Regions from separate parts of the Pedococcus sp. P2_F6 genome, predicted to be linked through region 2. Evidence: predicted binding sites of a transcription regulator. Region 2 holds the regulator's gene; the other holds the start of a gene.
The links. Region 2 encodes Rex, which represses fermentation and respiration genes when NADH is low (regulators of the CRP and FNR family bind a similar motif). Its sites were predicted from a motif close to CTTGTGAANNNNTTCACAAG; they were not measured.

Region 1 (14,937 bases), on a different contig from region 2:
GGCGTCGAGCAGGCGCGGCGGCGATCCCGGGGTGACGAGGAACTGCGCCCCGGCGTCCTTGACCTGCTGCACCTGCTCGGGCGTGACCACCGTGCCCGCGCCGACGACCATGCCCTCGACCTGCGAGGCCACCGCCTCGATCGCGCCGAGGCCGGCTTCACTCCGCAGCGTGATCTCGATGACGGGTATGCCTCCGCGCACCAGCGCGCGCGCCAGCGGCACCGCCTGCTCGACGGAGTCCACGACGACCACCGGGATGACCGGGGAGAGGTCGAGGATGTCCGCCTCGCTGTTCAGCACCGGCGTGGTCGGGGTGGCCGGCGCGCGCGCCGCGTCCCTCGTGGTCGCGGCCGCCGGGCTCGCGCCGGTCAGGGTGTTGGCGGTGGTCATCGGTTCTCCTCGTGGCTGACGAACGGGGCATTGTCGCTTCGGTCCCAGACGTGCCCGAGGCTGCCGAACACGTGGGCTCCCTCGTCGGCGCGGCCGACGGCGGCCCGCATGGACGCGAACAGCTCGCGCCCGGTGCCGACCCCCTCCGCGCTGACCCGCGGGGACGGGACCCGGGCGGCGAACTCGTCCTCGTCGACGAGGACGTCCAACCGGCCGGTGAGCGAGTCGACCCTGATGACGTCGCCGTCCTGGATCTTCGAGATCGGCCCGGCGTGCACCGACTCGGGGGTCACGTGGATGGCCGCGGGAATCGCGCCCGACGCCCCGCTCATGCGGCCGTCGGTGACCAGGGCCACGGCATACCCACGCTTTTGGAGGACTCCGAGCGAAGGGGTCAGGGCGTGCAGCTCGGGCATGCCGTTGGCACTGGGGCCCTGCTCGCGGATCACGACGATGACGTCGCGGTCGAGCTCGCGCCGGGAGAAGGCCTGGAGGAAGCCGACCTGGTCGGTGAAGACGCGCGCCGGCGCCTCGATGACCCGGTGCTCCTCCGCCACGGCCGACACCTTGATGACCGCGTGGCCCAGGCTGCCTCCGAGGACACGGAGCCCGCCGTCGACCGTGAACGGGTCGTTGGCCGGGCGCAGTACGTCCCGGTCGCCGGATTCCGTTGCCGCGTCGACGAACCCGAGCTGACCACCGATCAACACCGGCCGCTGGGTGTAGCGCCGCAGCCCGGGCCCTGCCACGGTGAGCACGTCCTCGTGGAGCAGGCCGTGGTCGAGCAGGGTGCCCACGAGGAACGGCGTGCCGCCGGCTGCATGGAAGTGATTCACGTCGGCGGGCCCGTTGGGGTAGATCCGGGCGATGGACGGAACCGCAGCCGACAGGTCGTCGAAGTCCTCCCACGTCAGGTCGATCCCCGCAGCGGCTGCCATCGAGATGAGGTGCATGGTGTGGTTGGTCGAGCCGCCGGTCGCCAGGAGGGCGACGACCCCGTTGACGACCGTCTTCTCGTCCACGACCTGGCCGATGCCGTACGGCGCGTCGGAGGAGGCGATCTCGGCGACCCGGGCCGTCGTCGCCGCGGTGAGCGCCTCGCGCAACGGGTCGTCGGGGTGGACGAACGCCGCCCCGGGCAGGTGCAGGCCCATGACGTCCATGAGCATCTGGTTGGAGTTCGCGGTGCCGTAGAAGGTGCAGGTGCCCGGCGAGTGGTACGACGCCACCTCGCTCGCGAGCAGCTCGTCGCGGCCGACCTCGCCGGCGGCGAAGGCCTTGCGGGTCTCGGACTTGTCCGCGTTGGAGCGGCCCGACGCCATCGGTCCGGCCGGCACGAGGGCGGTCGGCAGGTGCCCGAACGACAGGGCGCCGGCCACGAGCCCGGGGACGATCTTGTCGCAGACGCCCAGCATGAGGACGCCGTCGAACACGTCGTGGCTGAGCGCGATGGCGGCCGACATCGCGATGACGTCGCGGCTGAAGAGGCTGAGCTCCATGCCCGCGCGGCCCTGGGTGATGCCGTCACACATCGCGGGCACCCCGCCGGCGACGCGGGCCACGGCCCCGACCTCGCGGGCGGTCTGCTTCATGGCGGCGGGGTAGTGCTCGAACGGCGCGTGCGCCGAGAGCATGTCGTTGTAGGACGTGATGATGCCGAGGCTGACGCCCGTGTCGGCAGCCATGGTGGTCCGGTCGCTGCCGCCGCACGCGGCGACCGCGTGGGCGAGGTTGGAGCAACCGAGGTCGGTGCGTGCCGGGCGCAGGCTCAGCTCGGACGCGGCCCGGGAGAGGCGTTGCAGGTATGCCGTGCGGCTGGCACGGCTGCGGTCGGTCACCCGGGCGGTGACGTCGGCGACGACGGGGTGGATCGCGGGGTGGCTGGCGGGCGCCATGAGGCTCCTGAGGGGATTCGGCGGTCGGGGATGGGACCGCGCGAACGGCATCTTTGGCGCGCGCGTGTGATTCAGTTCACAAGTGTGACGGCGACCCGGGATCCGGCAATGGCCATCCCGGCATACGGACCGGTAGCCCCGCGAGTGACGGACGAGTGACGGATCAGCGCAGGTCGGTCAGGATGTCGGTCATGACGGACTTGATCGAACGGACCATCGAGCGGGTCGAGAACGTCATCTACCTCGCCGTGGCTGTGGTCCTGTTCGCCATCGCCGCCGTCGTGATCGGCAAGACCGTGCTGACCTTCGGGGACCTCGGCAGCGGCGGGGTCGTGGAAGTGGCCGCCGACATCCTCGACCTGCTGCTCCTCGTCTTCATCGTCGTCGAGCTGCTCTTCGCCGTGCGAACCACGCTGTCCCGGCGCGAGCTCGTGGCCGAGCCCTTCCTCCTCGTGGGGATCATCGCCTCCATCAAGGAGATCGTGGTGCTGTCGGTCAAGGCGCCGGACCTGCTGGGCAAGCCCGAGTTCGCCGACACGCTGCGGCTCATGGGGCTGCTGACGGGCACGATCATCCTGCTGGCCCTGGCGTCGTTCCTGTTGCGGCGCAAGGAGCGAGAGCCCAGCGAGGGCGCCAACTCCGGCCACGGCGACACCGAGGTGCAGACCGAGGCCCACCCGACCTGACCGCCTCAACCCCCGGAGTTCGGCGGACGTCAGGGCTGGCGGCGGGACAGTGCCCACGCGGCGGCGTCGTCCAGCGAACCCTGCGCCACCCTGCTGAAGACGAGCCGGTCGTGCAGCCGGTTGCGCCGGCCACCCCAGAACTCGACCTCGTCGCAGAGCACGCGGTAGCCGCCCCAGAAGTCGGGCACGGGCACGTCGTCCGCGTTCCCTCGGTCGGGGAACTGCGCGGCATACCTGTCGTAGGCCTGCTCGAGGCCGGCGCGACCCTCGATCGGCTGGGACTGTCGCGAGGCCCACGCGGAGATGCGGGAGGCCCACGGCCGTGACCCGAAGTAGCCGGCAACCTCGTCGCGGGAGACCTGCTCGGCCACGCCTCGGAACCGGATCGCCCGGAACATCGCCGGCCAGGTCAGCGCCGCGGCGATCCCGCCGGTGGCGGCGATCTCGAGTCCCTTGGTGGACTCGGTGCCGGTGACGAACCCCGGGCCGCGCTCGTCGAAGAACCGCATCAACACGGTCCGCACGTTGGGGCGTCCCTCGGCGTCGACGGTGGCGACCGAGAGGGCGTACGGCTCGGGAACGTCGGCCTGGACCTGCGAGCGCGCCACCGCGTCGTCGACCCAGCGCGTGGCCTGCTGCCACGGCGTGGGCGCGATGTCGGCCTCGGAGATTCCGTCGCCGCTGTAGTCGGTGCGAGCAGTGTCCATGGGAACAGTGTCCACGCGCCGTACGTCTCCCATGACACGGGACCAGGGGCCCGAGATTAGGGTGAAGGCCGGACCAGACGTCAGGGAGGCAGCATGCCCAGCAAAGGCAAGGCCGTCGGCAACCTCGTGAAGTGGGGCGTGAAGTACGGCCCCCACGTGGTCGTGCTGGCCCAGCAGGCCAAGGAGCCGGCGATGAAAGCCGCTCAGACGGCACTGGACCGGCAACGGGCCAGGCGCCGGGCGATCGAGCACGCGACGACGGTGCGTGAGGGCACCGTGCTCAAGACGTTCGACCCGCGAGCGGACCACAGCGAACCGGTGTGGGTGGTCTTCTCGGCCGACGACCCCATCGCTGCCCACCCCACCTCCACCACCCCGCTGGCCGAGCTGATCGCCAACAGCGACCTGTCCAAGCGCGTCCGCCCGGCGGACCTCCCCACCCCGGCCGCACGCCTCAAGCAGCTCCCCCGCCGCCGGAACGGACGATCGCGATGACGCTGCTGGCGCCGATGGCCGACGGGGCTCGGCGCCAGCTCGCCCACGCGCTGCGCTCCAGGGTCGCCGGCAGTGACGCCCAGGCCAAGGCCGAGCGCATCTGGGGAGCCGAGGGACCGCGCTGGTTCACGCCGGAGGACCCGATCTGGCGGGTGCACGCCGACGCCGCGATGTTCCCCGGCGGCATCCGGGCGCTCCTGCTGCAGTCGCTGCACCCGCTCGCCATGGCGGGCGTCGCCGGGCACTCGGGCTACAAGGGCGACCCGTGGGGGCGGCTGCAGCGGACCAGCGAGTTCCTGGCCACGACGACCTTCGGCACCATCGACCACGCAGAGGAACAGATCGCCCGGGTCCGGTCGATCCACGACCGGGTGCGCGGCAAGGCGGCCGACGGTCGCCCCTACTCGGCCGGCGACCCGCACCTGCTGAAGTGGGTGCACGCGACCGAGGCCGACAGCTTCCTCACCGCCTACCAGCGCTACGCCGTGTCGCCGCTGAGCGCTGCCGAGGCCGACCTCTACGTGCAGCAGGGCGGCATCGTCGCCAGCGCGCTCGGGGTGGTCGACCCGCCGACGACCGTGGCTGGGCTGCGCGCGACCATCGAGGGCTACCGACCCGAGCTCGAGTCGACAGCCGCGGCTCGTGAGGCGGCGCGGTTCCTGCTCGTCCACCCACCGTTGCCCCTGGCCGCCAAGCCCGGGTATGCCGCGTTGGCAGCGGGCGCCGTGGCGATGCTCCCGCGGTGGGCCAGGCAGCCGCTGCGGCTGCCGTGGCTGCCTGTGACCGAGCGGCTGGTCGGGCGCCCCCTCGGTGGGGTGGCGACGTCGACGGTGCGCTGGGCGATGGCGGACGCGACCGACGAACGCCGCCGCGCCGCCTTGCGCCGGGGCAGCTCCGTCTGACGGACGGGTTCCGCCGGCTGGCGCTGGCCGGAACAAGCGGTGTGCCGCGCGGCTGAGCCAGCCACGCGGCATACCTGCTGTTGGTGCTCCGTTGGTCGGTTTGCTCTGGTTCAGGCGAGCCGGCTGCGCTGGAGCAGTCGCAGTCCCACGAGGGCGAACGGCGAGAACCCGACGAGCACACAGGCTGCGGCGACGAGCGGGCTCGTTGCGCCGAAGACCGTCAGCCCCGCGACACCGGTGACGATCAGCCCCAGGGTCCACCAGCCAAGGACCCCCGCACGGGCCAGGCCCGCCAGCAGGAGCAGCGGCCCGACCAGGCTGAGCGGCTCGGTGCCGTCCCAGAAGGGCAGCAGCGACCCGGTCTTGAAGCCGCGGAACACCTCGACAGCCTGCTCGGAGCTGAGGTGCGTGCCGGCGGAGGCGTTCCACCAGTCGCTGAGGACCATCCCCGATACGTTCGCGAACCCGATGGCGGTGGCGAGGGCTCCCGCGACAGCGAGGCGCAGGCCGCGGGCGCCGCGCACCAGGCTCGGTCCGGCGAGGATGCCGAGGGCGATCACGAGGTTGCCGTAGTGCAGGAACAGCGCCGAGATCTGCGTCATCGTCGTGTCCCGCGTCAGCGAGGAGATGTAGTCGGCGTCGGCCATGCTCTCCTGCGGCGGAGAGGTGAACATGCCACCCGCCCACAGCAGGGGGCCTGCGACGAGGGCGATCCCGGCGGCGACCGCCATCGCGCGACCGGGCGCCCGGCGCGGGTGGTCGGCGGTGGTCTCGTCGCGGGTGGTGCGGTCGCGGGTGGTGTGGTCGCGGGTGGTGAGCGAGGTCCGTGGGGTCGTGGTGGTCACGGTGTGTCCTTTTCGTGAGGTGGCCCGTGGGCCGTCGCCGTCTCTCGGCGCTGCACCAACGGTCCCGGCGGTCCCCCTCAGCGCAGATCCGTCGAGGGGGACCGTCTTCGCCTCCCCCTCGAGGCGGAGCTGGACACGCTGCCGCTCCTCCTCAAGTGGGATACGCGTGCTCGGCGGGCGCCCTACTGTTTTCGCCATGTCTCGAGCCGCCGCCCTCCGCGACCACCGCGTGGTGCCCGTCGTGGCCGCGGTCGCCCTGGGCCTGCTCGGTCTCGTGGAAGCGTGGTCCGATCCCCAGTTCCGGCCGCACTTCGGCGTCCTCGCCATCGCGTCAGGAGTCATCGCCGCCGGCTTCCTGGTGGCCGTCCGCTGGCCGGTTGCCGGTGCCGTCGTGGTCGCCTGCTTCTATCCCGTCGCCACCCTGCTCGGCGCCCCCGGCCCGGGTGGCGCCGGCCTCATCGCCTCGCTCGTGGCCATGGCGTACGCCGGCTTCGCGGCATCCCCGCGCACGTCCCGCATCGCCGCCGTCGCCTCTGTGGGGGTGTTCATCACCACCGAGGCCCTGCGCAACGGCCTGGGCTGGGACACGGTCTTCTTCCCCGTTGTGTTCGTGCCGGCCTGGTGGGTCGGCACCCTGGTGCGGCGGGAGCGCGAGCGCAGCCGCCAGGTCATCGCCCTCGCCACGGAGCTCGACGCGCAGCGCGAAGCCAGCGCTCGCGCAGCGGTGGTCGAGGAACGAGCCCGCATCGCGCGGGAGGTCCACGACTCGGTGGCGCACTCGGTCAGCGTCATGACGCTGCAGCTCGGCGGTCTGCGGCGCCAGCTCGACGCAGTGCTGGTCGACCACCCCGTGGAGCGCGACGTGATGCTGGGGCTCGAACGGCTCGGCCGTCAGTCGGTCGAGGAGCTCCGCGCCACCGTGGGCATCCTCCGCGAGCCGGGTGATACCGCCACCGGAGCCCCTCCCCCTGCGCTGGCCCGGCTCGAGGACCTGGTCGGCGACGTGCGCGCCACCGGCCTGGACGTGTCCCTCGAGGTGAGTGGCCCGCTGGACGGGCTGCCCAAGGCGCTCGACACCGCGGCATACCGGATCGTCCAGGAGGCGCTCAGCAACGTCCTGCGCCACGCACCGGGAGCTCAAACTGTCGTACGGGTCGTCAATGACGGCAACGTGGTTCGCCTCACCGTGACCGACGACGGGCGGGGCTCCGGTCGCTCCGGTGTCACCGACCGGGACACCCCCACCACCGCGGACGGGGCGTACGGCGGCCACGGCGGCCACGGCATCGTGGGCATGCGCGAGCGGGTGGACATGCTCGGCGGGAGCATCTCCGTCGGGCCGGTGCCCGGCGGAGGGTTCGAGGTCGACGTGCGGCTGCCGGTCTCGCGGGAGTGGCAGTGAGGGCGGGGTCGTGAGCATCCGGGTGCTGCTGGTGGACGACGAGGCGATGGTGCGTGTCGGGCTGCGCATGGTGCTGAGTGCCGAGCCCGACATCGAGGTCGTGGGAGAGATCGGGGACGGTGAGGCCGCCGAAGCCGCCGCGCTCGAGCTGGCTCCGGACGTCGTGCTGATGGACGTTCGCATGCCCAGGCTCGACGGGATCGAGGCGGCTCGCCGGGTGATGGCCGCCCGGCCGCAGACGCGCGTGGTGATCCTGACGACGTTCGGCGAGGACGAGTACGTCGAGGGGGCGCTGCGCTCCGGCGTCAGCGGGTTCCTCCTCAAGGTGTCGCCGCCGGAGCAGCTGGTGGCAGCGGTGCGGACGGTCGCCTCCGGGGGTGGTCTGCTGGACCCGTCGGTGACGTTGCGGGTCATCGAGCGGTTCGCCGGCGCTCCCACTCCGCGGACCGTCCGCTCCTCGGCGCTGGACGCGCTGACCGAGCGCGAGCGCGACGTGCTGACCCTGATCGCGAGGGGACTGTCGAACGCCGAGATTGCCGCAGATCTCTACCTCGGCGAGGCCACCGTCAAGACGCACGTGTCGAACGTGCTGATGAAGCTCAGGCTCCGCGACCGGGTGCAGGCCGTCGTGGCTGCCTACGAGCTGGGCCTGGTCGCGCCCGGGGGCCCGGGCTAGTCACCACTGGCGGTCGGCAGCGGAGTTTCGGGCGAGTGGCCGAAAGTTGTGCCCCACCGGGCGGCGCGGGCCGGGAGTTTCGGGCGAGTGGCCGAAAGTTGGGCCCCACCGGGCGACAGATGCTGCGGAAGGGTGACGGCTAGGCGCTAGGGCACGGGGTGGCGGGCGTCGTAGCGGACGAAGCCCGGCTGCAACCGGCCCAGCACGACGATGGCGAGCACACAGGCGAGGCCGCCGACGACCGCGGTCATCGCCTCGCCGATTCCGCTGGCGAGGAAGCCACCCGCCATCTCACCCAGCCTCGGCCCGCCCGCCACCACGACGATGAAGACGCCCTGCAGCCGCCCGCGCAGGTGGTCCGGTGTGGCGGCCTGCAGGATCGTCGTCCGGAACACGGCGCTCACCGAGTCCGAGGCGCCGGCCACCGCCATGGCCACCAGCCCGAGCCACAGCGCCGCCCCCTTGGACATCACCCCACCGGCCGCCAGCATGGCGGCCCCGAAGCCGGCGATGGCGAAGCCCCAGCCCACGATCGACACCAGGATCGCCAGGCCCTGACGACGCACGTGTCCGAGCCGGCCGGAGAAGAACATGGCGACGATCCCACCCACCGCCGCCGCCGCCGACAGCGCCCCCACCGTCTTGGCCCCGCCTCCGAAGATGATTGCGCCGGCAGCCGGGAACAGCACCCGAGGCTGGGCCAGCAGCATCGCGCAGATGTCGGCGACGAAGGTCATGCGCACATTGGGTCGCGTTGCCAGGAAAGCGAATCCGTCGAGAACCGACCGCAGTCCGGGCCGGCTCGGGGCTGCCCCCTCCTCAGGCTCAGGGGGCAGGGGCTGCAGCCGGGCCAGCCCCCAGAGCGCGGCTGTCGTGATGACCGCGTCGGTCGTGTAGGCCGCCTTGAAACCGCCCCAGTCGACGAGGAAGCCGGCCATGAGCGGTCCAACGGACATCGACGCGTTCATCGCGAACACGGACAAGGCGTTCGCCGCCGGCAGCAGGTCGCGCGGCAGGATCCGCGGGTAGATCGAGGTGCGGGCCGGTGACGAGACCGCGAACGCGCCGTTCCACAACGCCACCAACGCATAGAGCACCCACACGTGCGTGTTGCCGAGCCAGGCCTGAAGCGCGCACAGGATGCTCGAGACGAACGCCACCGCCTGGGCGATGAGGCCGACGGTGCGCCGGTCGAAGTGGTCGACGAGCGTGCCGCCATAGAGGCCCATGACCACCAGCGGCACCAGCGCGCAGAACCCCACGATCCCCACCGCCGCAGTCGATCTGGTGATCTCGTAGACCTGCAGACCGATGGCCACGACAGCCAGCTGCGAGCCCACGTTCGAGAGGGTGAACCCGACATACAGCCGCCGGTATGCCGCGTGGCTCCGTAGCGGGGTCAGGTCCAGGAGCAGCGGCACGAAGAGACTGTATGCCGCGTGGCCACGCTCGCGGCGCCGGGTGCCGTAGCGTCGGGCCCCATGGACCCCCGCGCCCGGATCGCCCTGCTCATCGACGCCGACAACTCCTCGGCGACGAAGATCGACCTGATCCTCAACGAGCTCAGCGCCTACGGCGAGACCAGCATCCGCCGCGCCTACGGCAACTGGACCAAGGCCGGGCTGCGACCCTGGGCCGACGTGCTGCATCCACGGGCAATCCGGCCGATGCAGCAGTACGACTACAGCCGCGGCAAAAACGCCAGCGACATGGCGATGGTCGTCGACGCGATGGCGCTGCTGTACAACGACCACCCCGAGGCGTTCGGGATCGTCTCGTCGGATGCCGACTTCACACCATTGGTCATGCACCTGCGCGAGAAGGGGGCGGCGGTCTACGGATTCGGCGAGCGCAAGACGCCTGAGCCGTTCCGCTCGGCGTGCACCAAGTTCCTCTTCCTCGACCAGCTCGCTGAGCCCGAGGAGGTGGGCGACGCGACCGCAATCACGGACGCTGCTCCCAACGGCACAGTCCTCCGCGAACCCGAGCCCGAACCCGGAGCCACAGGCCCCGCGAGCAAAGCGACGGCCACCAAGGCGACAACGAAGAAGGCAGCCGTGAAGAAGGCTGCGGCCCTGCGCAAGGGCGCTGCGGCGCCGGCACGCAAGACGACGACCGAGCTGCGCCAGGACGCGGGCCTGGTGCGGCTGCTGCGCAATGCCGTGTCCCGGGCCGCCGACGACGACGGCTGGGCCAGCGTGGCCGAAGTGGGCAACCGCATCTCGAACCAGTCGTCCTTCGACTCCCGCAACCACGGGTACGCCTCGTTGAGCAAGCTGATCAAGGCGACTGAGCTGTTCGAGGTCCGCACCAACGGCAACGCGATGTCCGTCCGCGACAAGCGGCTGGCCAGGAAGGCCTAGACAGAGCCCGCTCCACCGTCGAACCCGCCGCCTGCGCGGCGGTCAGCCGCCTGCGGACCGCGCAGCGAGGAACGCGCGGAGGCTCTCGAGCAGGATGCTGCGCGAGGGGCCGATCCACGCGAAGTGGCTGAAGGCTCCAGTCTCGACCAGCGTGCTGCCCGTGATGGTCGCCTCGAAGTCGAGAGCGTGCGTGAAGGCCGCTCCCCCGTCCGTTCGCGACGCGGTGACCAGCGTGGGCACGCTGACGGAGCGCTGGACCCGCTCACGCTCGGACGAGGACGACTCGCGACCCTGGGCGACGTCGAGGACGAAGCCCCTGCCCGAACCCATCGACAGCAGGGTCGCCCGCGCCTGCTCGCGCTGCTTGGGCGACCACTCGTCGAACCACTCACGGGCGGGCAGCGTGGACAGCTCGCCCATCATGAGTCGCAGTCCCCGGTCGGTCCGCACCATCGCCCTGGTCGCGGCCCACGTGGCCCGCTCGACCCGAGGGCCGAACACCACCGTGGCCATCGCCCGGTCCCGCTTCGTGTCGGGGAAGACGAGCCTCGACGGCGCGCAGCTGTGGAGGACGAGGCGGTCGGCGAGCTCGGTGGCGACAGCCGTGGCGAGCGCCTGCAGCCCGCCGAAGGAGACACCGACGACCGCGTCGAACCGACTGACCCCCAAGGCCGCCGCCACGTCGACGACGGCAGGGACGAACTGGGCGGCGGTCAGGTCGCCGACTCCGGTCGCGCCGTACCCGGGCCGGCTGACCGTCACGACCTGGAAGCCGAGCTCCTCGTAGACGTCCTGCCCGAGCGGAGTCCTCGCCGAGCAGTGGCCTCCCGGGAAGAGCAGGACGTGCCGTTCCGCACTCCCCCGTTCGGCACTCCCCCGGTCTGCGCTGCCCCACACGGCCACCTCGACCGGCCCGAGCCCGGTCCGGACCAGCGTGGCACCCGGGGCGGCCGTCCTGTTCACACGGCGAGTGTGGCCCGGCGGCTGAGCAGACGACTCCGTCATCGGGTTGAACTCCGCCGGCCGCGGGCAGACAGGCACTCCGCCCCGCTAGTCGGCGACCTTGATGCCCAGCTCGGCGGCGAGCGCGGGCCCGAGGTCGATCAGCTGCAGCGCCGAGACGGTCGCGCCCCGCAGTCCCGACACACCACGCGGGCCGGCCACCTCGGCCCCGGTCAGGTCGACGTCCTTGAAGGTTCCCTTGGTGAAGTCCGGCGACACCAGCCGCGACCCCTCGAACGTGACCGAGGTGAGCGTGGCGTCGGCGAAGTCGGCCTCCACGAGCTGGCAGTCGACGAAGGCGACGTCGCGAAGCCTGGCCCCACGCAGGTTGAGGAACTCGATCTTGCAGCCCTCGAACCGCACTCGGGACAGCTCCGCCCCGTACATCGCCACGGCACCGAGCCGGGCTCCCTGCACGAGGCAGTCGCTCCACGACGACTCGGCGAGGTCGACGCCCGCTCCGTGCACGGCATACAGGCTGGACTCGGAGAACCGCGAGCGTGGGGCGCGCAGCTCGCTGAGGTCGCACCGCTGGAAGGTGCACTCGAGGAATCGCGAGCCGCCCGCCGCGGACCCGGTCAGGTCCTCGGTGAACACCTCGCCGTCGTAGTCGGTGTCGGCTGTCAGCACTGCGCCATAGTGGCCCATCACCCCGACAGTGCAGAATGAACCAGCCAGTAGGTAACCGGGCGCCACACCAAGGTCGCCCCACCTTCCCCCCAAGGCCGAGAGGACACCGATGTCCGACAGCGACTTCAAGCCGGGCCTCGAGGGCGTCATCGCCTTCGAGTCAGAGATCGCCGAACCCGACAAGGAAGGCGGCTCGCTGCGCTACCGCGGCGTCGACCTCAAGGAACTCGTCGGCACGGTCAGCTTCGGGCAGGTGTGGGGTCTGCTGGTCGACAACGAGTTCGACCCGGGACTGCCGCCGGCCGAGCCGTTCCCGCTGCCTGTGCACTCCGGCGACATCCGGGTCGACGTGCAGTCCGCGCTGGCCCAGCTCGCCCCACTGTGGGGCTTCAAGCCGTTGCTCGACATCGACGCCGCGCAGGCCCGTGAGGACCTGGCCCGCGCCTCGGTGATGGCGCTGTCGTTCATCGCGCAGTCCGCCCACGGGCAGGGGTCACCCATGGTGCCGCAGCGTCGCGTCGACGAGGGGCGCACGATCGTCGACCGGTTCATGATCCGCTGGCGCGGCGAGCCCGACCCCAAGCACGTCGAGGCGATCGACGCCTACTTCATCTCCGCCGCCGAGCACGGCATGAACGCCTCGACGTTCACCGCGCGCGTCATCGCCTCGACCGGGGCCGACGTGGCCGCGTGCCTGTCCGGCGCGATCGGCGCCCTGTCGGGCCCCCTTCACGGTGGTGCCCCGTCGCGCGCACAGCACATGATCGAGGGCGTGGAGCGCAGCGGTGACGCCCGGGCCTACGTCAAGGGTGTGCTCGACCGCGGTGAGCGGCTGATGGGCTTCGGCCACCGCGTCTACCGCGCCTACGACCCGCGCGCGGCCGTGCTGCGCGACACCTGCGAGCGCCTCGGCGCGCCTCGCTTCACGGTGGCCCTCGAGCTCGAACAGGCTGCCCTGGCCGAGCTGCGCGAGCGCCAGCCCGACCGGGTGCTGGAGACCAACGTCGACTACTGGGCCGCGGTGCTGCTCGACTTCGCCGAGGTCCCCGGCGCGATGATGACCCCGCTGTTCGCCGCGGCGCGCACCGCCGGCTGGTCGGCGCACATCCTCGAGCAGAAGAAGACCGGTCGGCTGATCCGGCCCAGCTCGCGCTACATCGGCGACGCTCCCCGCGGCCTGGAAGCCGTCTCCGGCTACCGCGCCTGACGCGTCGTCCGGCGGCGCGCCGAGCCTGATACGTGTTTGCAGAAAACGAAATGGGCCTGCACGAATGCGCAGGCCCATTTCGCATTTCACGGCGGGGTATGCCGCGTTGCTAGGCCAGCGGGCGGCCTACCGTGCCTTGGTGGTAGTCCGGGTGGTGGACCTCACGTCCCACGCCTCGGGACGGGATGAGACACTGACGCCGTGACCGACACTGCCGCCACCGCGACGCCCACCATCCCCGCCGACCTGCTGCCCAAGGACGGCCGCTTCGGCTCCGGGCCGTCGAAGGTGCGCCCCGAGCAGGTCGAGTACCTCGCCGGACTGGGCACCACCCTGCTCGGCACCTCGCACCGCCAGGCTCCGGTGAAGAACCTCGTGGGCGCCGTCCGTGAGGGGCTGTCCGACCTGTTCAGCCTGCCCGAGGGCTACGAGATCATCCTCGGCAACGGTGGATCGACCGCGTTCTGGGACATCGCGGCCTTCGGCCTGGTCCGCGAGCGCGCGCAGCACCTGGCGTTCGGCGAGTTCTCCGCCAAGTTCGCCAGCGTGACCAACAACGCTCCCTTCCTCGGCGAGTCCACGATCATCAAGGCCGACCCGGGCAGCCTCGCCACGGCCCGCGCCGAAGCCGGCGTCGACGTCTACGCCTGGCCGCACAACGAGACCTCCACCGGGGTGATGGCTCCCGTCAAGCGCGTCGAGGGTGCCGACGAGGGCGCGCTCGTGCTCATCGACGCCACGTCCGGCGCCGGCGGGCTGCCCGTGGACGTGGCCGAGACCGACGTCTACTACTTCGGCCCGCAGAAGTGCTTCGCGGCGGACGGTGGCCTCTGGCTGGCCGCCTTCTCCCCCGCCGCGCTCGCCCGGGTGGACGAGATCGCCGCGTCCGGCCGCTGGGTGCCCGACTTCTTCAGCCTGCCGACCGCCGTGTCCAACAGCCGCCTCAACCAGACCTACAACACCCCCGCGCTGGGCACCCTGGCCCTGCTGCGCTCGCAGATCGACTGGATCAACGGTCAGGGCGGGCTCGAGTGGGCCGTCAAGCGCACCGCCGACTCGAGCGGACGCCTCTACGACTGGGCCGAGCGCACGGCATACACCTCGCCCTATGTCACCGACCCGGCCGCCCGCTCGCAGGTGGTGTCGACGATCGACTTCGCCGATGAGGTCGACGCGGCCGCCGTCGCCAAGACGCTGCGTGCCCACGGCGTGGTCGACGTGGAGCCCTACCGCAAGCTCGGTCGCAACCAGCTGCGTGTGGCGACGTTCCCCGCTGTGGACCCTGAGGACGTGTCGGCCCTTATTGCGTGCATTGAGCACATTGTGGGCTGATTTACTCCCCAGTAAGCCCTCTGCGAACGACGCTCGCGCGTAACCTCGGCTCCAGACCCTCGTTGAACCTCACATAACCCCTGGGGTGGGACACCGCAAGGTGGACAACGATGTCGAGGAGCCGAACGATGACACGCACGACGCGACTGCCGTGGCGCAAGATCGCAGGAGGTGTGCCCGCGCTCGCCCTGATCGGCGCCGGAGTGGCGCTGGCGGCCACCGGTGGTCAGCCCGCGACCGACATCGTTGCCGACAACACCCCCGTCGTCACCGTGCCCGGCGAACCGATCACCGGCCTCGACGCCCCGCGGCTCCCCGAGCTGCCGGCACCCCCGGAGGCCGAGCCCACCCCGTTCGCCCAGTCGGCCGGCCTGCCTGCCTCGATGAGCGCCAACGGCATCCCTG
Region 2 (14,937 bases):
GCCGGGATGGTCGGGACGAGGTCCACGAGGTGGCGGCTGGTCTCGACGAGCTCGACGAGGTGGGCATCGGTGATCCGCTCGCCTTCGAGGGCGCGCTGGAAACGGTCTGCCGAACGGTTCAGTACTGGCATGTCGGCTTCTCCCTCCCCAGCCCTGCGGTGTCCCCGGTCATGATGTCCCGGTCATGTGGTCGGTGAGCGTGTTGTCACCGAACGTGTGTCGTGCTGAGAACGAGGTGCGATGCCGGAAGTTACGCGTCGCCACGTAGCGAAACCTGCGGGTCTCAGATGTCGACATCGGCGAGCTCCCGGTGCAGGGCGCGCACGGCGCGCAGCTGGAGCTGCTTCACTGCGCCCTCGGACTTGCCGAGGACCTTGGCGGTCTCCGCGAGGGTCAGTCCCTGCAGGAACCGGAGCACCACGCACTCGGCCTGCTCGGGCTTGAGACCCTTGACGGCGGCGAGCAGGCGCTGGTCGCGCAGCCGGTCCAGCACCTCCTGGTCGGGGGCGTCCACGCGACGGTCGGCGTCGAGCATGTCGGCGGTGGTGACCTCCATGCGGAAGCGAGCCGACTTGGCGTTGTCGGTGATCAGGTTCCGCGCGATGGTGATGAACCAGGCCGCGATGTCGCGGCCCTGCCAGGAGAAGGAGTCCATCCGGCGCAGTGCACGCAGGAAGGTCTCCGAGGTGATGTCCTCGGCCAGCTGCTTGCCTCCCACCCGCACGTAGACATAGCGGTAGACGACGTCGACGTAGCGTTCGTAGAGCATCCCGAACGCCTCGGCGTCGCCACGCTGGGCCAGCTCGACCAGCGCGGAGATGCGTTCGAAGTCCTGGGGCGCCTCACCCGGCCCGAAGCCGGCGCGCGCAGCCGAACCGCCGCCTGAACCTTCGTGGCCACCTCCCGACAGGGTGCCGGCCGTGCCGGCCTCGCCGGCGAGGCTCAGCAGCACTCGCAGGGTGCCGAGGAAGTCCGCCGTGGCCGCTCCCATGCCGTGGTCGCCCACCGTGGCGTAACCGAAGGCCGGGCGGCTCGTTGCCCAGAGCGGACCCTGGTCTCCGGCCCAGTGGGCAGCACGAGGGACCGCGAGTCGTCTCGCGGCGCTGCGTGGTGCACGAATCCGGATCGGGGCCTCCTTGATCGGACAGTTTCCCCGATATCTGCCAGATTGTCAGGAGACCTGCGACACATCTCGGTATGCCGCGGTGTCCAGCGAGCCCCGTGGGGCGGGTGAGGCGCCCGCTACCGCGAGCGGCGGCGGGAAGCGGCCGTTGGGCCCACGCGGCATACGCTCGGGGTGTGTCCGCAACCCCCACGCCCGCCGAGGTGCGCATCACCCTGGTCAGCAAACCGGGGTGCCACCTGTGCGATGAGGCGCGGGCCGTCATCGAGCGCGTGGCCGCCGACCTCGGGGTGGGTTGGGTGGAGCTGTCGATCGAGGACGACCCGGCACTCAACGAGCAGTACTGGGAGCAGATCCCCGTCACCTTCGTGGACGGGGGCCAGCACGACTACTGGCGGGTCGACGAGACCCGGCTGAGGAGCGCGCTCACGAGCACGAAGTGACGTGGATCACGCGGGTCCTGAGACGGACGCTTGTGACTTTGTGCATCCGTTCACAAAAGCGTAATCTGGCCGGGCTCCCATCCGCTCCAGCCAGGCGCGGACTGCCCGTGATGAGAAGGAGCCGGAAGAGACTGTGTCTGCCGACCCGAGCGCCCGTCGGGGTATTCCCGACGCCACGGTCGCACGGCTACCCGAGTACCTCCGAGCCCTGACCGGCTTCGCGGAGCGCGGGATCACGTCGGTGTCCTCCGAGGAGCTGGCCTCCGCCGCGGGCGTCCGCAGTGCAAAACTCCGCAAGGACCTGTCCCACCTCGGGTCCTACGGCGTGCGCGGGGTCGGCTACGAGGTCGACCACCTCGCCTACCAGATCTCCCGCGAGCTCGGCCTCACCCAGGACTGGCCGGTCGCCATCATCGGGATGGGAAACCTGGGCCACGCGCTCGCGGCCTACAGCGGCTTCGCCACGCGCGGGTTCCGCGTCGTCGCCCTGCTCGACCAGGACTCCGCCCTGCTGGGGCAGGAGATAGCCGGGATCACCGTGCAGCCGATGGGCGCCCTCGCGTCGCTGGTGGCCGACCAGGGCCTGGCGATCGGCGTCATCGCGACGCCCGCCGCGTCGGCGCAGGACGTGGCGGACCAGCTCGTGGCAGTCGGGGTGCGCTCGATCCTCAACTTCGCCCCGTGCGTGCTCGTCGTGCCCGACGACGTCGACGTCCGCAAGGTCGACCTCTCGACCGAGCTGCAGATCCTCGCCTTCCACGAGCAGCGCAGGGCGCTGGCCGCCGAGGGCGCGCTCGACCAGGTCTCGGCCGGCTCGCTCGACCACGTGGCCCAGGCGGTCAGCCGATGAGCCTGGTCATCCTGGGCCTGTCCCACCACACCGCGCCGCTGCCCCTCCTCGAGGCGATGTCGCTCGACGCCGACCGCCGCCGCGCGCTCTCCGCCGGCCTCACCGGCCGCGAGAACCTCTCCGAGGCGATCGTCGTGTCCACGTGCAACCGCACCGAGGTCTATGCCGAGTCGATGACCTTCCACGGTGCGGTCACCGACATCTCGGACGCGCTCACCGAGGTCACCGGCGTGGGTCGCGACGAGCTGCGCGAGCACCTCTACGTGCACTACGAGGACCGCGCGATCGCGCACGCGTTCACGGTCGCCTGTGGCCTGGACTCGATGGCGGTCGGTGAGGCCCAGATCCTCGGCCAGATGCGCTCTGCCCTGCGCGAGTCGCAGAAGTACGGCCACGCCGGCCCCGCCCTCAACACCCTCTTCCAGCAGGCCCTGCGCGTCGGCAAGCGCGCCCACACCGAGACCGGGATCGACGCCGTGAGCGTCTCCCTCGTCGAGGCCGGCCTGGCCCGCGCGGAACGCGAGCTCGGGTCCCTGGCCGGGCTCAAGGTCCTCGTCGTGGGCGCCGGAGGCATGAGCTCGCTGGCCGCCACGACCGTCTCGCGCCGCGGCGCCGCTGGGCTCACGATCGTCAACCGGACGCTGGCCAAGGCGCTTCGGCTCGCCGAGCGCACCGGCGGCACGGCTCGCCCCCTCGACGACCTGGCGGCTGCCCTGGCCGGCGCCGACGTCGTCATCTCCTGCACCGGGTCGACCGGCGTGGTCGTCGACCTCGCCACCGCCGGCGATGCCCAGGTGGCCCGCGCCGGGCGCCCGCAGGCCTACGTCGACCTCGCCCTTCCCCACGACGTCGCCCCCGAGGTCGCCTCCCTGAGTGGGGTCACCCTCGCCGGGCTGGGTGCGCTGGGGGAGGAGCTCTCCGGAGGCCAGACCCCGCCCCAGGTGCGCGAGGTGGCGGACCTCGTCATCGGTGAGGTCGCGGCATACCTCACCTCGCGGGCGGCGGAGACCGTCGCACCGACCGTGGCGGCGCTGCGGTCGCACGCCGCCGACGTCGTCGCGGGCGAGCTCAACCGGCTCGACCAGCGGCTCCCCGACCTCGACGACGTCGCCCGGGCAGAGGTCCAGCTCGCCGTCCACCGCATCGTCGAGAAGCTGCTGCACACCCCGACGGTCCGCATGAAGGAACGCGCCGTGGGCGGTGAGGGCGCCGACTACGCGCAGGCCCTGCGTGAGCTGTTCGACCTGCGTCCCGGCGAGGCCGTCATCGCGTCCGTGCCCCCGCCAGAGCGTGGAGGTATGCCGTGAGCGCACCTGCCGCCGCACCCCTCGCCCTGCGTCTGGGCACCCGACGCAGCCCCCTGGCCACGACCCAGTCCACCGGGGTGGCCGACCTGCTGCGCGCCCGGGGTCATGCGGTCGAGCTCGTGGAGATCGTCACCGAGGGAGACACGTCGACCGCCTCGCTCGCCTCGATCGGCGGGACCGGGGTGTTCGCGGCCGCCCTTCGCCGCGCCCTGCTCGCGGGTGAGGTCGACCTCGCTGTGCACTCGCTCAAGGACCTGCCGACCACGCCCGAGCCCGGTCTGGTCGTGGCAGCCCTCCCGGTCCGTGAGGACCCGCGCGACGTGCTGGTCTCCTCGGGCGGTCGCACCCTCGGTGAGCTCGGCGAGGGCGCGGTCGTCGGCACCGGCTCGCCGCGGCGCGTGGCCCAGCTCGCGGCCCTCGGGCTCGGGCTGTCGTTCAAGGACATCCGCGGCAACGTCGACACCCGCATCGGGCTGGTCAGGGACGGCGCCCTCGACGCCGTCGTGCTGGCTCGCGCGGGTCTGGCCAGGCTCGGGCGGCTCGATGAGGTCGCCGAGGCGATCGACCCCCTCCAGATGCTGCCCGCCCCCGGCCAGGGTGCACTCGCCGTGGAGTGCCGGGCCGACGACGACATCACCCGCGCCGCGCTGGAGGTCCTCGACGACCCCGACACCCGCGCGTGCGTGACGGCCGAGCGTGCTGTCCTCGCGGCCCTCGAGGCCGGCTGCTCGGCACCGGTCGGAGCGCTGGCCGAGATCGTCGAGGGTGAGGACGGGCTCGAGCTGTCCCTGCGTGCCTTCGTCGGTGCCGTCGACGGGTCGTTCGACCTGCGCCGGTCCCTCGTGGGCGGCGTCGACGACGGCGAGGCCCTCGGCCGCCGGCTCGCCGCCGTGCTGCTCGAGGACGGCGCCGACCTGTTGCAGGGACCCGAGGACCGCCCCCCTGCCCGACCGGTGCCGCCCGGCACGGGTCCCTCGAGCGCCGTCACCGACGGACTGACACCAGACCCAGCCGAGGCGAACGGACCAGCTCCGCTCGCCGCCCCCGACCGCCACCCAGAACACGACAGCACGGAGCGTGCACTGTGAGCCCCACGCGCTCGACCCAGCCCACCACCCACCAGACCCCTCGTCAGAGCCGGGTCCCGGGACGCGTCGCCTTCGTCGGCGCCGGCCCCGGCGACTCCGGACTCATGACCGTGCGGTCCCTGGAGTTCCTCGCCGCAGCCGACGTGGTCGTCATCGACCAGGTGGCTCGTGAGGACGTCGTTGCCCGCTACTGCCGTGCGGACGTCGAGATCATCGACGCCGGCCACGGCGAGCACGGGCAGCCACTGACCCACGCCATGAGGGCCAAGCTCGTCGTCAAGGCCGCCAAGTCCGCCACCGGCGGCTTGGTCGTCCGGCTCATGGACGGCGACCCGGGCACCTTCAACGGCCTCGCGGAGGAAGCCCTCGCCTGCCAGAAGGCCGGCATCGGCTTCGACATCGTCCCCGGGGTCAGCGCGGTCTCGGCCGTCCCGGCCTACGCGGGCATCCCGCTGACGTCGAGCAGCTCGCCGGCCGTGCACGTGATCTCCGCCAACGACCGGCACGTCGACTGGTCGGCCTCGGTGGCCGACTCGGTCACCGTGGTCCTGCTCGGCCAGCCCGAGGACCTCGGTGTCGCGCTGGGCAAGCTGCTGGGGGCGGGTCGGTCAGCCGACAGCCCGGTAGCCCTCACCGAGCGCGGCACGACGATCCGTCAGGCCACCCGCGTCACGACCCTGGGTGAGGTCGCCAAGGTCATGAAGACCCTGGAGTTCCCCGCCCTCGCGGTGGTCGGCACGACCGTGGCTCTCCGCGAGAACCTGTCCTGGTTCGAGACCAAGCCGCTGTTCGGCTGGAACGTCCTGGTGCCCCGCACCAAGGAGCAGTCCGGCTCGACCATCGCCCGGCTCGAGTCCTTCGGTGCGACCGCCGAGGTCGTCCCCACGATCTCGGTCGAGCCGCCGCGCACGCCCCAGCAGATGGAGCGTGCGGTCAAGGGCCTGGTCACCGGTCGCTACGAGTGGATCGGGTTCACCTCGGTCAACGCCGTGAAGGCCGTGCGGGAGAAGTTCGAGGAGTTCGGGCTCGACGCACGGGCCTTCGCCGGGCTCAAGATCGCTGCGGTCGGTGGCGTGACCGCCGCGGCGCTGCGCGAGTGGGGCATCGTGCCCGACCTCGTGCCGTCCGGCGAGATGTCCGCCAACGGGCTGCTCGAGGAGTGGCCGCCGTTCGACGAGGTGCTCGACCCCATCAACCGGGTCTTCCTCCCGCGCGCCGACATCGCCACCGACACCCTCGTCGCAGGCCTCCAGGAGATGGGCTGGGAGGTGGACGACGTCACGGCATACCGCACGGTGCGCGCCGCTCCGCCGGCCGCCCACATCCGTGAGGCCATCAAGGGCGGGCAGTTCGACGCAGCGGTGTTCACGTCGTCCTCGACGGTGCGCAACCTGGTCGGCATCGCCGGCAAGCCGCACCCGTCAACGGTCATCGCGTGCATCGGTCCGGCCACGGCCAAGACGGCCGAGGAGCACGGCTTGCGGGTCGACGTCCTCGCGCCCGAGGCGTCGTCCGACTCGCTCGTCGACGCGCTGGCCGACTACGGCCTGGGGCTGGCAACCGCTGCCGCGGAGGCGGGCGAGCCCGTGGTGCGTCCCAGCGCCAAGAAGTCGGCGTCACGCCGCCGGGCGAAGTAGCCGTCCCGCATGACTGACCACTCGCAGCCGGTGGGGCCGGTGATCCGGCCCCGTCGGCTGCGGCAGTCGGTGGCCATGCGCCGGCTCGTCGCCGAGACGAGGCTGGACCCGGCCGAGCTGGTGCTGCCCGTGTTCGTGCGCGAGGGCATCGACGAGCCGCAGCCGATCTCGGCGATGCCGGGCGTCGTCCAGCACACGCTGGACTCGCTGGTGGTCGCCGCACGTGAGGCGGCGGACGCGGGGCTGGGCGGGCTCATGCTCTTCGGCGTGCCGACGGCCAAGGACGCCGTGGGTTCCGGCGCCGACGACCCGGACGGCATCCTCAACGTGGCGCTCCGAGCCGTCGCCGACGCCGTCGGTGACCGGCTCGTCGTGATGGCCGACCTGTGCCTCGACGAGTTCACCGACCACGGCCACTGCGGGGTCCTGTCCGAGGACGGACGGGTCGACAACGACGCCACGCTCGAGCGGTATGCCGCGATGGGCCTCGCGCAGGCCCGCGCCGGCGCCCACGTGCTCGGGCTCTCGGGGATGATGGACGGCCAGGTCGCCCACGTCCGTGCGGCGCTCGATGCCGAGGGCTACACCGACACCGTTCTCCTGGCGTATGCCGTGAAGTACACCTCGGCTCTGTACGGCCCGTTCCGCGAGGCCGTGCAGTCCTCGCTCGAGGGTGACCGGGCGACCTACCAGCAGGACCCGGCCAACGCGACCGAGGCCCTGCGCGAGCTCGAGCTCGACATCGTCGAGGGCGCCGACATCGTCATGGTGAAGCCGGCCGGGCCGCACCTCGACATCGTGGCAGCCGCTGCGGCGGTGTCGACCGTGCCGGTGGCGGCCTACCAGATCTCGGGGGAGTACTCGATGATCCAGGCGGCCGCGGCCAACGGCTGGATCGACCGCGACCGGGCGATGATGGAGTCGCTGCTGACCATCCGGCGCGCCGGGGCCCAGGTCATCCTCACCTACTTCGCGGTCGACGCCGCCCGCCTCCTGCGCCCCTGAGGGGCCCGGACATGACGAACGGGCCGGTTCCCCCGAACCGGCCCGTCGTCAGTCTGTGTGTGAAGCGCTGGGTCAGGCAGCCTTGGTGAGCTGGATGTCCAGGTTGAGCTTGACCTTCTCGGAGACGAGCACGCCGCCACCCTCGAGGGCGACGTTCCAGCCGAGGTCCCAGTCCTTGCGGTTGATGTCGGCGCTGGCCTCGAAGCCGGCCTTCTCGTTGCCCCACGGGTCGGTGGCCAGACCGGTGAACTCCAGGTCGAAGGTGACCGGCTTGGTGACGCCCTTGATGGTCAGGTCGCCGGTGAGCGAGTCGGGGGTGACCTCGGTCGAGGTGAAGCTCATGGTGGGGTTGGCCTCGGCGTCGAAGAAGTCGCCGGACTTGAGGTGGGTGTCGCGGTCGGCGGAGCCGGTGTCGACGGAGGCGATCTGGGCCACGGCGGTCACCTGCGAGTCGGTGATGTCGTCGCCGACCTTGACGGTGCCCTCGAACTCCTTGAACTGGCCGCGGACCTTCGTGACCATGAGGTGACGGGCGACGAAGCCGATCTCGCTGTGCGAGGCGTCGACGGTCCAGGTGCCGGCGGGGAGGTCGTTGATGCTTGCCATGGGGGTCTCCTGTGGTGGGGGGTGCGACCGGGCAGTTCCCGAGCGCTTCATCTCTTCGAACATAGCAGACCTCATTTATATTTCAACTATCGCTTGGGATGCCATACTCACGCTCATGAGCACTCCCACCGGTGAGCCGCAGTGGCTCAGCGACGACGAACAGCGGGCTTGGCGTGCCTACCTGCGGGGGAGCCGCCTGATCGAGGAGGCCCTCGACCAGGACCTCCAGTCGCACGGCGTCCAGCTGACGGAGTACGAGATCATCTCGATGCTCTCCGAGAGCCCCGGCCGGCGACTGCGCATGTCGAGCCTGGCCGACCTCGTCGTGCAGTCGCGCAGCCGCCTGACGCACACGGCCTCGCGCCTCGAGAAGCGTGGCTGGGTGGTGCGAGAGTCCTGCCTCGACGACAGGCGCGGGGTGGAGCTGGTGCTCACGGACGCAGGGTGGCAGGCCGTCCAGGACATGGCGCGAGTGCACGTCGCAAGCGTCAGGCGCTCGGTCATCGACCCTGTCCCGGCGCCGCTGTTCAAGGCCCTGGGCGAGGCGATGGACGCGATCCGGACGGCTCTGGCGCCGGGCGGCGACGAGGGTGACCACCCCGCGGTGGCCCGCGAAGCCGTGGCGCACGAGGTCCACACCCAGGCGGAGGCCCGCCGGGTGGGCAGCGCCTGACCCCCAGGGGCGCAAGCGCTCAGGTACGGCTGGGACACTGGCACCATGACGGCATACCCCTTCGACGCACCGGCCTCGCAGGCGCTCCTCGAGCGGGCCCTGGCGGTGACGCCCGGAGGCGTGAACTCGCCGGTCCGCGCGTTCCGGGCCGTGGGCGGGACGCCGAGGTTCATGGTGTCCGGCCAAGGCCCCTACCTCACCGACGCCGACGGCCGTGAGTACGTCGACCTGGTCTGCTCGTGGGGGCCGATGATCCTCGGCCACGGCCACCCGGAGGTCCAGCGGGCGGTCACCGAGGCGGCGGCCAAGGGCTTCTCCTTCGGCACCCCGTCGGAGAACGAGGTAGCCCTCGGCGAGGAGATCGTCCGGCGGGTGGCTCCGGTCGAGCAGGTGCGCCTGGTGTCGAGTGGCACCGAGGCGACGATGAGCGCCATCCGACTTGCGCGCGGCTACACCGGGCGCTCCCTCGTCGTGAAGTTCGCCGGCTGCTACCACGGGCACGTCGACTCCCTCCTGGCGCAGGCCGGCTCGGGCGTCGCCACGTTCGCGTTGCCGGACTCGGCCGGGGTGCCCAAGGAGATGGCCGCCGAGACGATCGTGCTGCCGTTCAACGACCTCGACGCCGTCGAAGCCGCCTTCGCCGAGCGTGGCGCCGAGATCGCGGCCCTGATCACCGAGGCGTCCCCCGGCAACATGGGCGTCGTCCCGCCCGCGCCCGGCTTCACGGAGGGGCTGCGTCGCATCACCGCCGCCCACGGTGCGCTGCTCATCTCCGACGAGGTGATGACGGGCTTCCGGTGCAGCGAGGCCGGGTGGTTCGGCCTCGAGGCAGGAGAGCAGGGGTATGCCGCGGGCGCACCCGACCTGTTCACCTTCGGCAAGGTCATGGGGGGCGGCTTCCCTGCCGCCGCCTTCGGCGGACGGGCCGACGTGATGGGGCTGCTCGCACCCGTCGGGCCGGTCTACCAGGCGGGCACCCTCTCCGGTAACCCCGTGGCGACCGCCGCCGGGCTGGCCACCCTCCAGCAGTGCACCCCGGCCCTCTACGCCCGCCTCGGCGAGGTGGCTGACGCGCTCACGACGGGGCTCCACGAGCATCTCGGTGCCGCAGGTGTCCCGCACGTCATCCAGCGGGCCGGCAGCATGTTCAGCGTCTTCTTCCGTGACGGCCAGGTCAGCAACTACGACGAGGCGCGGGCCCAGCACGTCCCGGCGTTCGCGGCGTTCTTCCACTCGATGCTGAGCCAGGGGGTCTACCTGCCGCCGAGCGCCTTCGAGTCCTGGTTCGTCAGCGGGGCCCACGACGACCGGGCCGTCGACCGGGTGCTGGCGGCGATCCCGGCAGCGGCGTCGGCTGCCGCCGAGGCGTTTGCGACAATCGACTCGTGACCAGCGCAACCGACCACACCGTGGTGCACCTGATGCGCCACGGGGAGGTGCACAACCCCGATGGCGTCCTCTACGGACGGCTCGACGGCTACCACCTGTCCGACCTCGGTCACGAGATGGCGCGCACCGTGGCTGACCACCTGGCCGACCACGACGTCACCCACGTCGTCGCGTCCTCCCTGCTGCGCGCGCAGGAGACGGCCGCGCCGGTCGCCGAGGCGCACGGCATACCGGTCACCACGGACGACCGCGTGATCGAGGGCGGCAACGCGTTCGAGGGTGAGCGCGTCGGCGAGATGAAGCCGCTGGACTTCCTCCGCCCCGCCCACTGGTCCAAGCTGGTCAACCCGCTGCGTCCGTCGTGGGGTGAGCCCTACGCCGAGATCGCCGAGCGCATGTCCGCCGCCATCGCCGACGCCAGGGCCGCCGCGCGCGGCCACGAGGCCGTCATCGTGTCGCACCAGCTGCCGATCTGGACCGCCCGCAACGCGGTGATGGGCAAGCGGTTGTGGCACGACCCACGCAAGCGTGAGTGCCGCCTCGCCTCCCTCACCACCCTCACCTACGTCGGTGACAACCTCGAGTCGATCACCTACTCCGAGCCCGCCGCGTCGCTGCTCGCCCAGTCCCACGGCGGCACCGGATGACACGTCCCGCCATGCCGCGTGCGGCTGTGCTGCTCGCGGTGCCCCTGCTCGTCGTGTCGCTGTCCGCATGCACGGATGACCCGAACTCCATTGCGGCGCAAGCGAAGTCGGGCAACCAGCAGGGCTACGTCTCCCAGGATGGTGCGTTCGAGACGATCCCTGCCGCCAAGCGCCAGAAGCCGGTCGCCCTCACCGGCACGACCCTCGACAACCAGCCGTGGTCGTCCCAGGACGTCGTGGGCAAGGTCGCGGTGCTCAACGTCTGGGCCTCCTGGTGCCCGCCCTGCCAGAGCGAGGCCCCGGAGCTGAGGAAGGCAGCCGAGCAGATCGCCGCCGCCGACAAGCCGGTTGCCTTCATGGGCATCAACTACCGCGACAACGCCGACTCGGGTCGGTCGACGGCGAAACGGTGGGGCATTCCCTTCCCGTCGCTCGACGACCCGGCGGGCCTGACGATCCTCGCGCTGCAAGGCAAGGTGACGGCACCGCCCACCACCCTCGTGCTCGACCGCACCGGACGCATCGCCGCTCGCGTCAGCGGTGAGGTGAAGGCGTCGACCCTCACCGGGCTGGTCGACGACGTCCTGGCCGAGCAGTAGAACCCCCTGACTGATGACGGACGACTGATGACTGCCGACGCGGCGAACGCAGTGACCTCCGGCGCCCTGCCGGTGGCGATGGCGGTCGCCCTCCTGGCCGGCCTGGTGTCGTTCGCCTCTCCCTGCGTGCTGCCCCTCGTGCCGGGGTTCCTCGGCTACGTCACCGGCCTGTCCGACGAGTCGCTGGCGGAGCGCAAGCGGCACCGGATGGTGCTTGGTGCCCTGCTGTTCGTCCTCGGGTTCACGGTGGTGTTCATGGCGACCACCGTGGTCATCGCCGGGATCGGCGCCACCCTGATCCGGCACCGTGAGGTGCTGGAGCGGGTCGGTGGCGTGCTCGTCATCCTCATGGCCCTGGTGTTCATCGGTGCGGGCTCCCAGCGCGAGCTCAAGCTGCACCGCCGTCCCGCCTCCGGGCTCGCGGGAGCGCCCCTGCTCGGTGCCGTCTTCGGCCTGGGGTGGGCGCCCTGCACCGGTCCCACCCTGGGCGCCGTGCAGGTGCTCGCCGCCGCCACCGACAACCAGTCGGCGGTGACCCGGGGGGTCATCCTGGCGGTGGTCTACTCGCTGGGTCTGGGCCTTCCCTTCCTTCTCATCGCCGCCGGGTACGAACGCTTCGGGCGGGTGTCCGCCTTCCTGCGCACGCGGCAGCGCGGCATCCAGCTCTTTGGTGGTGCCCTGTTGTTCGTCGTCGGGATCCTGCTCGTGACCGGACTCTGGGAGTCGATCACCCGCCACGTGCAGACCACGCTGGTCGCCGGGTTCCGGACGGTGATCTGAGGTGACCGACCCCATCACCCAGCCACAGCTGGGCCTGGTCGGCTGGCTGCGCTGGATGTGGCGGCAGATCACGAGCATGCGCACGGCGCTGTTCCTGCTGCTGCTGCTCGCGATCGCGGCCCTCCCCGGATCCATCTGGCCACAACGCAGCATCGACGCCGCGCGCACGGCGCAGTACATCGCCGACCACCCCGACGCGGGACCCTGGCTCGACAAGCTCGGCTTCTTCGAGGTCTACGCGTCCCCGTGGTTCGCCGCCATCTACCTGCTGCTGTTCATCTCGCTCGTCGGGTGCGTCCTGCCCCGCAGCAAGGTGCACTGGAAGGCCATGACGTCCTCGCCGCCCAAGGCGCCGGCCCGGCCCGCCCGGCTGCCGGCCGGCGGCACGGTCGAGGTTGCGGGCCCGCCCGAGGTGGTCATCGACGCGGCACGGGAGGTGTTGCGCGGCAAGCGGTTCCGCACCGTCAACCATGACGGGGAATCGGTCAGCGCCGAGAAGGGCTACCTGAAGGAGACGGGCAACCTCGTCTTCCACCTGGCGCTGATCTTCGTCATCATCGGCGTCGCGATCGGGCACCTGTTCGGCTGGAAGGGCGACGTGATCGTCCCGGTCGGGGAGTCGTTCGCCAACACGCTCGGGAACTACGACACCTTCAGCCCCGGTCCCCTGGTCGACCCGGCCAGCCTGTCGCCGTTCCAGCTCACGGTCGACAAGCTGGACGCGACCTTCGAGGAGACCGTCACCGGTCGCGGACAGTTCGGCCAGCCACGGGACTTCACCGCGCACGTCACGACCAAGGCGACTCCCGGTGCGGCCGCAAAGAAGTCGACGATCAAGGTCAACCACCCGCTGGAGATGGACGGCGCCGGGGTCTTCCTCCTGGGCAACGGGTACGCCCCCGTCGTGACGGTCCGCGACGCGAAGGGCACCAGCATCTACCACGGCGCCACGCCGTTCCTGGCGAGGGACAACAACTACACGTCCGTCGGGGTCATCAAGGTGACCGGGGCCCAGCCCAACCAGCTCGGCTTCTCCGGGCTGTTCCTGCCCACGGCCGTCATCGACAAGGAGAGCGGCCCGATCTCGGTCTTCCCCGATGCGAAGAAGCCGGCCCTGGCCCTGACCGCCTACGAGGGTGACCTGCTGCCCGGCGGACGTCCCCAGTCGGTCTACGTCCTCGACATCGCCGAGCTCACCCAGCTCGAGAACGACAAGGGTGACCCGCTGCGCATCTGGCTGGAGCCGGGGCAGACCTATCAGCTCCCCGGCGGGCGCGGCAGCATCAGCTTCGACGGGGTCGAGCGGTTCGCCGGGCTGTCGATCCGTCACGACCCCGGCAAGTTCGTCACCCTGGCTGCCGCCCTGCTCGCCCTGGCCGGCCTGATCGCCTCCCTGGTGGTCCGGCGCCGACGCGTGTTCGTGCGGGTTTCCCCCGCCGCCGTGCCGGGTCGTACCGTGGTAGCCGTCGGCGGCCTCGCCAAGGGCGACGACGACGGGCTCCAGGACGTGGTCGAGGAGTTCCTTGCCGCCATCGAACGACGATTGGGCACCAGCACATGACGAACGAAAACCTGGCCGGTTACGCCAACCTGAGCCTCTACTCGGCGATGGCTGTCTTCACGATCGCCATGGTGTGCCACGCCATCTACCTCGCAGCGCTGCTCCCCGCCCGAGACCGTGGCCGCGAGGGCGTCTCAGCCCTCGTGGCCGACCGCGACAGTGAGCTGGTGACGGCCGGTGCCGGCACCAGCGGTGGTGCCGGCGCCCCCGCCGCGCCCACGCGGCATACCGAGGCGGAGCTGTCCCGCCGGGCGCTCACCGCAGCGGGCATCGCCTCCACGACCACCTGGCTGGGCGGCTTCCTGCTCGTCCTCTCGGTGCTGCTGCGCGGCCTCGCCGTGCACCGCTGGCCGCTCGGCAACATGTTCGAGTTCGCCGTGATGGGTTCGATGTTCACCGTGCTCGCGTACTCGATCTGGTCCACGCGACGCGACCTGCGCTGGCTGGGGCTGTTCATCACCGGGCCGGTGCTGCTGATCCTGGGGATGGCCGTGGCGGTCTGGTACACCGAGGCCGCCGAGCTCATGCCGTCACTGCGCAGCTACTGGCTGGTCATCCACGTCACGGTCGCCACGCTCGCCACGGCGGTCTTCACCATCGGGGCGGCGCTCACCGCCGTCTACCTGCTCAAGGACGCGTTCGAGCGGTCCGGCCGACGCAGCGTCCTGGACCGGTTCCCGGAGACCGGGTCCATCGAGCGCACGGCCTACAGCCTGCACATCGTGGCCTTCCCGCTGTGGACCTTCACCCTCATCGCCGGCGCCATCTGGGCCCGTCAGGCGTGGGCGTCTTACTGGAACTGGGATCCCAAGGAGGTCTGGACGTTCGTGATCTTCGTCGTCTACGCGGCCTACCTCCACTCGCGGGCCACCAGCGGGATCTCCCGCCAGACGGCGTCCTACATCGCCCTGGCCGGATATGCCTGCATCATCGTCAACTTCGCCGTCGTGAACGTCTTCTTCGTCGGCCAGCACTCCTACTCAGGGCTCTAAGGACTGACCAGGTCATGCTCCGCTACTCCGTCCTTCGCCTGCTCCTCTTCTTCGGCGTGCTGTCGCTGCTGTGGCTGCTCGGGCTCCGCGACCAGGACCAGCAGTGGATGCTGCTCGTCCTCAGTGCCCTGATCTCGATGGTGCTGTCGTTCTTCGTGCTCGCCCGGTTCCGCGAGGAGGGCACGGCGGCGATCGCCGACCGCCTGCAACGTCGCGTCGAGGCCAAGCAGGCGGGCA

Region 1: a site for Rex is predicted at 2,349-2,368, ahead of edd (phosphogluconate dehydratase). Genes of this name have one in related genera too.

What each region holds. Positions count from the first base shown of each region.
Region 1 is NZ_JBFUEZ010000007.1:37,542-52,478, forward strand. It holds gene eda (bifunctional 4-hydroxy-2-oxoglutarate aldolase/2-dehydro-3-deoxy-phosphogluconate aldolase) at 1-390, opposite strand, end outside; gene edd (phosphogluconate dehydratase) at 387-2,285, opposite strand; gene AC1DWP_RS17640 (phosphate-starvation-inducible PsiE family protein) at 2,477-2,971, shown strand; gene pdxH (pyridoxamine 5'-phosphate oxidase) at 3,001-3,678, opposite strand; gene AC1DWP_RS17650 (hypothetical protein) at 3,772-4,173, shown strand; gene AC1DWP_RS17655 (oxygenase MpaB family protein) at 4,170-5,075, shown strand; gene AC1DWP_RS17660 (hypothetical protein) at 5,186-5,920, opposite strand; gene AC1DWP_RS17665 (sensor histidine kinase) at 6,117-7,322, shown strand; gene AC1DWP_RS17670 (response regulator) at 7,333-7,998, shown strand; gene AC1DWP_RS17675 (MFS transporter) at 8,145-9,419, opposite strand; gene AC1DWP_RS17680 (NYN domain-containing protein) at 9,480-10,361, shown strand; gene AC1DWP_RS17685 (alpha/beta fold hydrolase) at 10,404-11,324, opposite strand; gene AC1DWP_RS17690 (pentapeptide repeat-containing protein) at 11,412-12,011, opposite strand; gene AC1DWP_RS17695 (citrate synthase 2) at 12,103-13,200, shown strand; gene serC (phosphoserine transaminase) at 13,402-14,532, shown strand; gene AC1DWP_RS17705 (lytic transglycosylase domain-containing protein) at 14,661-14,937, shown strand, end outside.
Region 2 is NZ_JBFUEZ010000002.1:343,810-358,746, reverse strand. It holds gene AC1DWP_RS07125 (DUF5667 domain-containing protein) at 1-131, opposite strand, end outside; gene AC1DWP_RS07120 (sigma-70 family RNA polymerase sigma factor) at 284-991, opposite strand; gene AC1DWP_RS07115 (glutaredoxin family protein) at 1,300-1,566, shown strand; gene AC1DWP_RS07110 (redox-sensing transcriptional repressor Rex) at 1,700-2,416, shown strand; gene AC1DWP_RS07105 (glutamyl-tRNA reductase) at 2,413-3,723, shown strand; gene hemC (hydroxymethylbilane synthase) at 3,720-4,811, shown strand; gene AC1DWP_RS07095 (bifunctional uroporphyrinogen-III C-methyltransferase/uroporphyrinogen-III synthase) at 4,808-6,448, shown strand; gene hemB (porphobilinogen synthase) at 6,458-7,453, shown strand; gene AC1DWP_RS07085 (YceI family protein) at 7,526-8,059, opposite strand; gene AC1DWP_RS07080 (MarR family winged helix-turn-helix transcriptional regulator) at 8,175-8,732, shown strand; gene hemL (glutamate-1-semialdehyde 2,1-aminomutase) at 8,778-10,121, shown strand; gene AC1DWP_RS07070 (histidine phosphatase family protein) at 10,154-10,768, shown strand; gene AC1DWP_RS07065 (TlpA family protein disulfide reductase) at 10,780-11,367, shown strand; gene AC1DWP_RS07060 (cytochrome c biogenesis CcdA family protein) at 11,395-12,147, shown strand; gene resB (cytochrome c biogenesis protein ResB) at 12,149-13,708, shown strand; gene ccsB (c-type cytochrome biogenesis protein CcsB) at 13,705-14,700, shown strand; gene AC1DWP_RS07045 (DUF4229 domain-containing protein) at 14,715-14,937, shown strand, end outside.